DNA from 2 places in the Streptomyces sp. NPDC051136 genome. Region 2 is predicted to be linked to the other one. Evidence: riboswitches for the same ligand, from Rfam matches in the RefSeq annotation. Region 2 holds a riboswitch; the other holds the start of a gene.
The links. A riboswitch is a leader RNA that binds a small molecule or an ion and turns the genes downstream of it on or off. The one in region 2 is predicted to bind S-adenosylmethionine.

Region 1 (5,186 bases), on a different contig from region 2:
TCATCCCGTCCCGCACGGGGTTGACGAGCGCCACGTCCGCCAGCCGGTAGGCGGCCAGCGACCGCGCGAAGTCGTCCTTCAGGTTCAGCACCACCGGCGACCACCCCGGCGTGCCGAACTCCTCGTTGATCGCCTCCGCGACCCGCCGCACCTCGGCCGTGTAGTCCCGGTACACGGCGAGATCCTGCCGCGAGGGGTAGGCGAAGGCGACGTGCACGACCCGCTCGCGCCACTCGGGCCGGCCCGCCAGCAGCTCCCGGTACGCCAGCAGTCCCCGCACGATGTTCTTGGACAGCTCGGTCCGGTCCACCCGCACGACGGTGCGGCGCGGGCTCCCGTCCGGCGCCGTGCCGATCTCCTCCCGCAGCGCCGCCATCCGCTCCTCGACGTCGGCCTCGTGCGAGCGCCCCCGCAGGAAGTCCCCGTCGGCGCCGAGCCCGTGCACGCCGATCTCCGTACCGCCGAGCCCGCCCACCACGGCGTCGCAGCAGGCGGTGAACGCGTCGGCCCAGCGCCGGGTGAGGAACCCGAGCCGGTCGGCGCCCAGCATCCCGCGCAGCACCTGCTCGGCGATGTCGTCCGGCAGCAGCCGGAAGTAGTCGACCGGCGCCCACGGCGTGTGCGAGAAGTGGCCGATCCTGAGGTCGGGGCGCAGCTCGCGCAGCATTCCCGGCACCAGCGTCAGGTGGTAGTCCTGCACGATCGCGACCGCGCCCTCGGCCGCCTCCTCGGCCAGCGCCTCGGCGAAGGCCCGGTTGTACGCCTCGTAAGAGGCCCACTGCCGCCGGAACTCTGCGTCGAAGACCGGCTCCAGGGGCGTCTGGTAGAGCATGTGGTGCACGAACCACAGCACCGAGTTGGCGATCCCGTTGTACGCGTCCGCGTGCACGTCGGCCGGCACGTCCAGCATCCGTACGCCGTCCTCGCCGACCCCGCGCCGCACCGCCTCGCGGTCGCCGTCGCCGAGCGCCGAGCACACCCACAGCGCGCCGGCGTCCGGCCCGATGGCCGAGAGCCCCGAGACCAGACCGCCACCGCCCCGTTTGGCGTGCAGCGACCCGTCCTCCCGCACCTCGTACGAAACCGGTCCCCGATTGGACGCGACCAGCACCTGAGCAGCACCGAAGCTTGAAGCCATACGTCTCAACCTAGCCCGGCCCCTCAGACCTCAAACGTGCGCAGGCGTCCCCTCGGCTGCGATTCGGTCACACGGCTTGTGCAGGAAGTGTGAACGGGCCGAGGATATGCGGTGCACATTTCAACTATCTGGGGGGTGGGCGAAGCATGCCCATACGTACGCGGCACCCGCGCACCGGCAGACTCGCCGGCACGGCCGCGCTGATCGCGGCCGGCGCCCTGGCCCTGGCGGGCTGCGGCGACGGGGACACGGGCACGAGGGCGGACGAGGCGGCCGCGGCGGCCACGCAGACCGCGACCGGCACGGCGGCGCCGGGCGACAGCCCCACCCCCGAGGCGTCCCCCGCCACCGGGACCCCGACGCCGACGCCCACCCCCACGCCCACCCCCGTCACGCTGCCGGACCTCACCGGCGGCAGCATCGCGGCGGCCGTCCGCGCCGCCGAGCAGGCGGACGTCGGCTACACCGTGCTCCTCCAGGGCACCGGGCAGCGGGCCTCCTCCTGGGGCAGCGGCGAGAAGGTCTGCGAGCAGAGCGGCGGATCCGGCGCCGTGACCTTCACCGTCCCCCGCGACGGCCGCGACTGCGCCGGGCGCCCGCTGCACACGCCGAAGCCGACCCCGAAGCCGTCGAAGACACGGGACGCCGGCACGGGCGGAACCGGCGGCGGCACGGGCGGCACCGGGGGCGGCGGTACCGGCGGCGGCTCCGGCGCCTGCGAGCTGAAGAGCCCCGCGGGCAACTGCTACGCCGACGGCCAGTTCTGCGCGAACAAGCACCACGGCCTGAGCACCCACGGCCGGGGCGGCGAGTACCTGACCTGCGAGCAGGACGCGGCGGGCCGCTGGCGCTGGTCGGACGGCGTCCCGGGCTGAGCCCCCTGAGGCCTACGCCACCCTCCGGGCCGCGTACTCCGCGATGTCCGTCATCGGGGGCCGTTCCTCGGTGTCCACGGCGTGGGTGCGCGGCTCGAAGCCGTCGGCGCCCCGCTCGAACTGGGTGAGGGCCGGGCGGAGCAGGTGGCCGCGGGCCAGCCGGAGCTGGGCGGTGCGGTAGATCGCGGCGGCCATCCGGCCCAGCGCCCGGCCGTCCTGGTGGCGGTGGACGCGCACCCCGACGTCGACCTGCGCGAGCGCGTCCAGGCCCACCAGGTGCAACGCGTCGACCAGCATGCCCAGTTCGACGCCGTAGCCGACCGGGAAGGGGAGCCGTTCCAGCAGCGAGCGGCGGGCCGCGTACTCGCCGCCCAGCGGCTGGACGAAGCCGGCCAGCTGCGGCCAGTGCATGTTGAGCAGCGGGCGGGCCATCAGCTCCGTGACCCGGCCCCCCTGCCCGGGGGCGGCGCCGAGCGGACGGTCGTACATGGCCTTGACGAGGTGCACGTCGGGGTCGGTCAGCAGCGGGCCCACGATCCCGGAGACGAAGTCGGCGGAGAACTCGCGCAGGTCGGCGTCGACGAAGCAGACGATGTCCCCGCCGGTGACCAGCAGCGAGCGCCACAGCACCTCGCCCTTGCCCGGCACGGCGGGGATGCGGGGCAGGATCGCGTCGCGGTGCACGACGCGCGCACCGGCCGCCGCGGCCACCTCCGAGGTGCGGTCGCTCGACCCGGAGTCCACGACCACGACCTCGTCGACGAGCGGAACCCGGCCCATCAACTCCCGCCGGATCACCGTGACGATGTCGCCGACCGTGGCCTCCTCGTCCAGCGCGGGAAGCACCACGCTGACCGACTGCCCGGTGGCACGCTTGGCGGACAGGAGCTGCTGGACCGGCCGGTCCGCGGCGCGCCAGGAGCGTGCGGCCAGCCAGCGCTCGACTTCTTCCAGCACGTCCGGTGGCTCCTCTGTGATCCATCTCGCGGTACGGACGACTATCTCAACCGTCCTGGCCTTCGGTTACAGTCTTGAACAACGCGAGGGACCACCGCATGCCGGGGTCGCCGCGTGCACAACGGAAAAACAACCACATACCGCTCATCCAGAGGGGCAGAGGGATACGGCCCGATGAAGCCCCGGCAACCCTCCAGCCGGCTCTTGTCACACAGACGTGGCGAGGCTCCCGGCTAGGGAAGGTGCCAAATCCGTCTCACGGCGAGATGCGTCGTGAGGAAGATGAGGAGAAAGGGCCTCGCCTCCATGGCTGTGCAGACTGCCGAAAGCACCACGAACCCCACGAACACCGCGTCCTCCGCGAACGCCTCGGGTTCCCCCGTCGACCTCGGCCCCGCCACCGCCCTGAGCTGCCGGGAGTGCGGCCACCGGGTACCGCTCGGACCGGTCTTCGCCTGCGAGGAGTGTTTCGGCCCGCTGGAGATCGCCTACGACTTCTCCGGCCACGACACCGAAGAGCTGCGCAAGCGGATCGAAGCGGGCCCCGCGAACATCTGGCGCTACGCCCCCCTGCTGCCCGTCCCGGCCGACGTGGCGACCAAGCCGAACATCAACCCCGGCTGGACCAAGCTCGTCAAGGCCGACAACCTCGCCCGCGAGCTGGGCGTCACCGGCGGGCTCTACGTCAAGGACGACTCCGGCAACCCCACGCACTCCTTCAAGGACCGCGTCGTCGCCCAGGCCATCGAGGCCGCCCGCGCCTTCGGCTTCACCACCCTGTCCTGCTCCTCCACCGGCAACCTGGCCGGCGCGGTCGGCGCCGCCGCCGCCCGGGCCGGCTTCCGCTCCTGCGTGTTCATCCCGCACGACCTGGAGCAGGGCAAGGTCGTCATGGCCGCCGTCTACGGCGGCGAGCTGGTGGGCATCGAGGGCAACTACGACGACGTGAACCGCTTCTGCTCCGAGCTGATCGGCGACCCGGCCGGCGAGGGCTGGGGCTTCGTCAACGTCAACCTGCGCCCCTACTACGCCGAGGGTTCCAAGACCCTCGCGTACGAGATCTGCGAGCAGCTCGGCTGGCAGCTGCCCGACCAGCTCGTCGTCCCGATCGCCTCCGGCTCCCAGCTCACGAAGATCGACAAGGGGCTTCAGGAGCTGATCAAGCTCGGCCTGGTCGAGGACAAGCCGTACAAGATCTTCGGCGCGCAGGCCGAGGGCTGCTCGCCGGTCTCCACGGCGTACAAGGGCGGTCACGACGTGGTCCGGCCGCAGAAGCCGGACACCATCGCCAAGTCGCTGGCCATCGGCAACCCGGCCGACGGCCCCTACGTCCTCGACATCGCCCGCCGCACCGGCGGTGCCGTGGAGGACGTGACCGACGAGCAGATCGTGGACGCGATCAAGCTGCTCGCCCGTACCGAGGGCATCTTCGCGGAGACGGCGGGCGGCGTGACGGTCGGCGTCACGAAGAAGCTGATCGAGGACGGCGTCCTGGACCCGTCGCTCACCACGGTCGTCCTCAACACCGGCGACGGCCTCAAGACCCTCGACGCGGTGGCCGGCACCGGCCTCACCGCCACGATCCGCCCCAACCTGGACTCCTTCCGAGAGGCTGGCCTCGCATGAGCGTGACCGTTCGTATCCCGACCATCCTGCGCACCTACACCGGCGGCAGCGCCGAGGTCAGTGCCGAGGGGGCCAACCTCGGCGAGGTCATCTCCGACCTGGAGAAGAACCACACGGGCATCGCCGCCCGCGTCCTGGACGACCAGGGCAAGCTGCGCCGTTTCGTCAACGTCTACGTCAACGACGACGACGTGCGCTTCGAGCAGGGCCTGGAGACGGCGACGCCGGACGGCGCGGGCGTCTCGATCATCCCGGCGGTCGCCGGCGGCTGATCCTCCGCAGATACACCTTGTAGTGCGTATTGCCCTCTCCGTGAGAGAAGCGGAGGGGGCAATTCCATGTGATTGAGCGCGGTAGAGTTGGGGAACGCGCTCCCGATCGAAACAACGGGAACCGTTAATTCCTGCCGCTCGTCCGACAAGAAGCAGCCAAAGTGCGGGCGTATTGTGCGGCTTTTGTGCCCTTTGTGTGCCCCGACTTGACCCGAATTCAGGCGAATTCTCGCCACATTCCGGACCGGGTGCGTCCAGATTTCTCGTCCGATTGACCTGTTGCAGACGGCAGTTGGACAGATACATTCAGCCGCGGTC
Region 2 (5,186 bases):
AGCGCAAGGTGAAGGGCTCCGAGAAGCTCCGCGCCAAGCTCAGCGAGGCCTACTACGGCGAGGAGTCGCAGATTCCGAAGCCGACCGTCGACGAGTACAAGGAGATCACGAGCGGCCACGGCCACCACTGACCCTCCAGCGTCGCCACACCACGGTCGAAGGGCCCCGTCCGTTCCGCGGACGGGGCCCTTCGGCCGTGTCCGGGCTGGATAGGGTGGAACCGCACCTCCCTTCCACGACACACCCCACACACACGATTCAGGAGCGGCTCATGAGCGCTGTGACCCCCGCTGGAGGCGACATCGCGGCGGGCCACTCCTGGCCCGCCCTGCTGAACGGCCTGCTGGACGGCCGTGACCTGTCCGCGGACGAGACCGCCTGGGCGCTGGACGTGATCATGCGCGGCGAGGCGACCGACGCGCAGATCGCCGCCTTCGCGGTGGGACTGCGGTTCAAGGGGGAGACGGTCGAGGAGATCTCCGGGCTCGTCCGCACCATGTACGACCACGCCAACGTGATCGAGGTGCCGGGCAGGACCGTCGACATCGTCGGCACCGGCGGTGACGGCGCCAAGACGGTGAACATCTCCACCATGTCCGCGATCGTGGTGGCCGGCACGGGCGCGAAGGTCGTCAAGCACGGCAACCGGGCCGCCTCCTCGGCGTCCGGCGCCTCCGACGTCCTGGAGAAGCTCGGGGTCAACCTGGAGCTGACGCCGAAGCGGGTGGCGGAGGTCGCCGAGGAGGCCGGCATCACGTTCTGCTTCGCGGTGAAGTTCCACCCGGCCCTGCGCCACGTCGCGGCGGCCCGCGGCCAGCTCGGCATCCGCACGGTGTTCAACTTCCTGGGCCCGCTGACCAACCCCGCCCGGGTGAAGGCACAGGCCATCGGGGTCGCCCATGCCCGGATGGCACCGATCATCGCCGGTGTCTTCGCCGAGCGCGGCCACTCCTCCCTGGTCTTCCGGGGCGACGACGGTCTGGACGAGCTGACCACGACCGCCACCTCCCGGGTCTGGGTCGTGCGGGACGGCCGGGTGACCGAGGAGGCCTTCGACCCCCGGGACGTCGGGCTCGACCTGGTGCCGGTCGAGGCGCTGCGCGGCGCCGACGCCTCCTACAACGCCGACGTCGCCCGCCGCCTGCTGGCCGGCGAGCCGGGACCCGTACGGGACGCGGTGCTGCTGAACTCGGCGGCGGCCCTGGTGGCCCTGGAGCCGGGCGGGGCGCCGCTGGCGGAGCAGCTGCGGGCCGGGATGGACCGGGCGGCCGAGGCGATCGACTCGGGCGCCGCCAAGCGCGTCCTCGACCGCTGGGTGGCGGCCAGCCACGCCTGACGCATGTGACGTGCGTCCCGCGATCCGGACCCGGGTTGCGGGACGCCGATCACTTCCCATAAGTTTTTCGACAGGTCATGAGTGACAGTCATGAGGCCCCGGCCGACTGTCCGGCAACCCTCCGTCCGTGGCGGGGTGCCCCGGGTGAAGACCAGGCCGTGGACAGCAAGGTCCACGGCAAGCGCGGACCCCTCGCGGAACCAGGGGTCCTGGGTCGTCCGAGGGAGTCTCCCGTGAACCAGCGAATGCGATAGGGCCGCAGAGCCCCGCCTCCGCACCTCTTCCTTCACCTTTCGCAGCGCGCTTCTCGCGCTGGTTCCTCACGGGAGTCCGCCATGTCCGTACCCACCCCTGCCGCCACCGCCGTCGCCGCCCCGCTGCCCGTCCTCGGCCGGGACGTCACCGTGCCGCTCGTCACCGGCGGTGAAGTCACCTACGCCGCGCTCGACTACGCCGCCAGCGCGCCCGCGCTCCAGCGGGTCTGGGACGACGTGGCCGCCTACGCGCCGTACTACGGCAGCGTGCACCGCGGCGCCGGCTACCTGTCGCAGCTGTCGACCGACCTGTTCGAGAACGCCCGCGCCACGGTCGCCGCCTTCCTCGGCTGCCGGGACGACGACCAGGTGGTCTTCACCCGCTCCACCACCGACTCCCTGAACCTGCTCGCCGCCGCGCTGCCCGCCGGGAGCAGGGTCTTCGTCTTCGAGACGGAGCACCACGCCTCGCTGCTGCCCTGGCGGGACGCCGACGTGACCTACCTCGACGCCCCGCGCACCCCCGCGCAGGCCGTTCAGACCCTGGAGCGCGCCCTCGCCGCCCGCGAGCCGTACGGGCCCGCCCTGGTCTGCGTGACCGGCGCCTCCAACGTCACCGGCGAGCTGTGGCCGGTACGTGAACTGGCCGCCGCCGCACACGCGCACGGTGCCCGCATCGTGCTGGACGCCGCCCAGCTCGCCCCGCACCACCCCGTCTCCGTGACCGACCTGGACGTCGACTGGGTCGCCTTCTCCGGGCACAAGCTGTACGCCCCCTTCGGCTCGGGCGTGCTGGCCGGACGGGCCGACTGGCTGCGCGAGGCAGAGCCGTACCTCGCCGGTGGCGGCGCCAGCCGCCGGGTCAGCCGGCGCGCCGACGGCGGCGTGGACGTCCAGTGGCACGACAGCGCCGCCCGGCACGAGGCCGGGTCGCCCAACGTCATCGGCGCCTACGCCATCGCGTCCGCCTGCAAGGCGCTCACCGAGGCCGGGTTCGACACGCTGGTCGCCCGCGAGGAAGAGCTGATCCGCAGGGTGCGGGAGGGCCTCGCCGGGGTTCCCGAAGTGCGGATCCTCTCCCTCTTCGGCGACGACGCGCCGCGCGTCGGGGTGCTCTCCTTCGTCGTCGAGGGCTGGAACAGCTCCCACTTCGCCGCGGCCCTCTCCGCCGAGTACGGCATCGGGGTGCGCGACGGCCTCTTCTGCGCCCACCCGCTGCTGCGCACCCTGCTCGGCAGCGACCCGCAGGCGCAGGGCGAGTGCGGCGCACCCGAGGCGGTGCCCGGCGAGAAGTCCCTCAACGCCGTCCGGGTGAGCTTCGGCGCGGGCACCCCGGACGAGCACGTCGAGCGGTTCGTGAAGGCCGTCAAGGAGCTGGTGAGCGACGGCGCCCGGTGGAAGTACCGCACCGAGGACGGCCGTTGCGTGCCCGACACCACCTCGGCCGCCGACGCCTGAGCGGCCCGGGGGAGGAGGCCGGCCCCGGGTCGGGGGAGCGGCGCGGCGGTACGGTCACGCGCCCCTTCGGGGCGCGCCCGGCCCGGGTCGATCAGTTGTCCAGCCCGATGGCGAACGCCGCCTCCAGGTCGTGCTGCGAGTACGTCCGGAACGCGACGTGCGTGTCCGTGCCCTCCACGCCGGGGATCTTGCTGATCCGGCCGGGGATGACCTCGGCCAGGTCCTCGTGCTCGTTCACCCGCACCATGGCGATCAGGTCGTAGGTGCCGGTGACGGAGAAGACCTCGCTGACGTTCTCCAGCGCGGCGATCTGCTCCGCGATCTCGGGAATCCGGTCCACGCTGGTCTTGATGAGGACGATCGCGCTGATCACGGCTGGTTCTCTCCCTCGGGCGCCGTCACTGGAACGCCCCCAACTCTAGTCGTACGCCCGAACCGGGCCCAGGCGAAGAGGAAGCCGAGACCGAAGCCCACCAGGTGCGCGAGGTACGCCACCCCCGGCCCGTCACCGGCCCGGCCCGCCGCCATCCACTGCAGGGCCGCCCAGAACGGCAGCACGAGCCAGGCCGGGAAGCGCAGCGGCAGGAAGAAGAGGAAGGGCAGAAGGCTGGTCACGCGGGCCCGGGGGAAGAGGAACAGGAACGCGCCCAGGATCGCGGAGATCGCCCCCGAGGCGCCGACCAGGGACTCCTGGGAGTGGGCGTTGGCGCCCGCGTAGCCGAGCAGGGCCAGGTAGCCGCAGCCGAGGTAGAACAGGGTGAACTGGAGCCTACCCATCCGTTGTTCGGTCATCGCGCCGAAGACGTAGAGGAAGAGCATGTTGCCCAGCAGGTGCACCCAGCTGCCGTGGACGAACAGCGCGGTGGCCGGGGTGAGCGCCGAGCCGGGGGAGTCCTCGAACAGTTCTGCGGGGATCACGCCCCAGCGCCGGAAGTGGGCGCGCTGCGCCGCCAGCTGCTCCTCCCCGGTGCCGTACAGCGGGTTCAGCCCCGCCGCCGGGCTGACCAGGAACAGCAGGCAGCACAGCGTGATCAGCGTGTAGGTCACCGGCGCCGCCCGGCCCCCGGGCGGGCGGGCCGGGACGAGCTTCCTGGCCGCCCCGACCGTCCTGCGGGCCGTCCTGCTCCAGTTGCGGATCATGGATACAGAGCATGACGTAACGGACGCGAGGGTCCATAGCGCCTCGCCGCCGTGGACACGCGGGCGTCGGGTACCCGCCAGGCCGTAGGGTTACGAGCCACACGCACCGGGGAGGCCCGGCGCGTCACCGACACTGGAAGAGAGCGAACAGCCACGATGACGGTTCCCCTGCCGACCGACACGACGCGGTGGCGCTGCACCCTCTGCGGCAACCTCACCCGCTTCGACGTGACCCGGGCCTCGAAGGTCGTCGAGTACGTGCACCTCGACCTGGCCGGTGAGCCGACGGTGGAGGAGCGCGAGGTGCTCAGTGAGACCATCGAGTCGGTGCGGTGCCGCTGGTGCAACGCCGTGGACCAGGTGGAACTCGTCGACAGGCCGGATGCCGCCTCCTGAGTGGAGCGGCCCCGCACCAGGCGATTCCGGCGCGGGATCGCCCTGAGACATTGGGGTGACGGATGGTGGAGACACACGGCGGGGGGCCGGGCGACGGCGCCGCTGAGGTGCTCGACCGCCCGCTGCCCGACGGCGTGCGCCGCCGGGTCGTGCAGATCGTGTCCGACGGCTTCGGCTCGCTCACCCTCGGTGAGCTGCCCGCCCAGCTGAGGCAGTACGCCAGGTTCGCCCCCAACCGCAGGGCCAAGTTCGCCGGCAACGCCATGGCCGCCGCCGTGGAGACGGACCCGCTCTTCCGCCAGCGCGTCGGCGAGAAGTTCCGCGACGCCCAGCCGGAACTGGCCGGTGCCCTCGACGCCGGGTCCGCCCTCCCGGCCGCCGACCCGCTGGACGTGGCCGCCGCCGCCTACGTCCTGCGCCCGCACGGCTGGGTGAAGCTGGTGACCGCCGCCGGCGAGGAGGCGCAGCGCGCGGACGCCGAGCGCGCCGACGAGGAGAGCCGCGCCGAGCTGGAGCGGCTGCACGAGGAGCTGGCCCGGGCCCGGGAGCACACCAAGGCCGAGACCGAGCGGCTGCGCGCCGAGCTGGACACGGCGAAGCGG

Region 1: linked by a shared signal. The riboswitch ahead of thrC (threonine synthase) and the one ahead of ACIBCJ_RS16150 (aminotransferase class V-fold PLP-dependent enzyme) in region 2 are both predicted to bind S-adenosylmethionine.

Annotation. Positions count from the first base shown of each region.
Region 1 covers NZ_JBITFE010000007.1:152,214-157,399, forward strand. The annotation lists gene ACIBCJ_RS21230 (trehalose-6-phosphate synthase) at 1-1,138, opposite strand, end outside; gene ACIBCJ_RS21235 (hypothetical protein) at 1,285-2,013, shown strand; gene ACIBCJ_RS21240 (glucosyl-3-phosphoglycerate synthase) at 2,026-2,970, opposite strand; SAM riboswitch class I at 3,112-3,259, shown strand; gene thrC (threonine synthase) at 3,277-4,596, shown strand; gene ACIBCJ_RS21250 (MoaD/ThiS family protein) at 4,593-4,868, shown strand.
Region 2 covers NZ_JBITFE010000005.1:193,307-198,492, forward strand. The annotation lists gene ACIBCJ_RS16140 (cytochrome bc complex cytochrome b subunit) at 1-131, shown strand, start outside; gene trpD (anthranilate phosphoribosyltransferase) at 272-1,336, shown strand; SAM riboswitch class IV at 1,410-1,526, shown strand; gene ACIBCJ_RS16150 (aminotransferase class V-fold PLP-dependent enzyme) at 1,672-3,048, shown strand; gene ACIBCJ_RS16155 (Lrp/AsnC family transcriptional regulator) at 3,140-3,421, opposite strand; gene ACIBCJ_RS16160 (rhomboid family intramembrane serine protease) at 3,418-4,188, opposite strand; gene ACIBCJ_RS16165 (hypothetical protein) at 4,345-4,584, shown strand; gene ACIBCJ_RS16170 (NYN domain-containing protein) at 4,647-5,186, shown strand, end outside.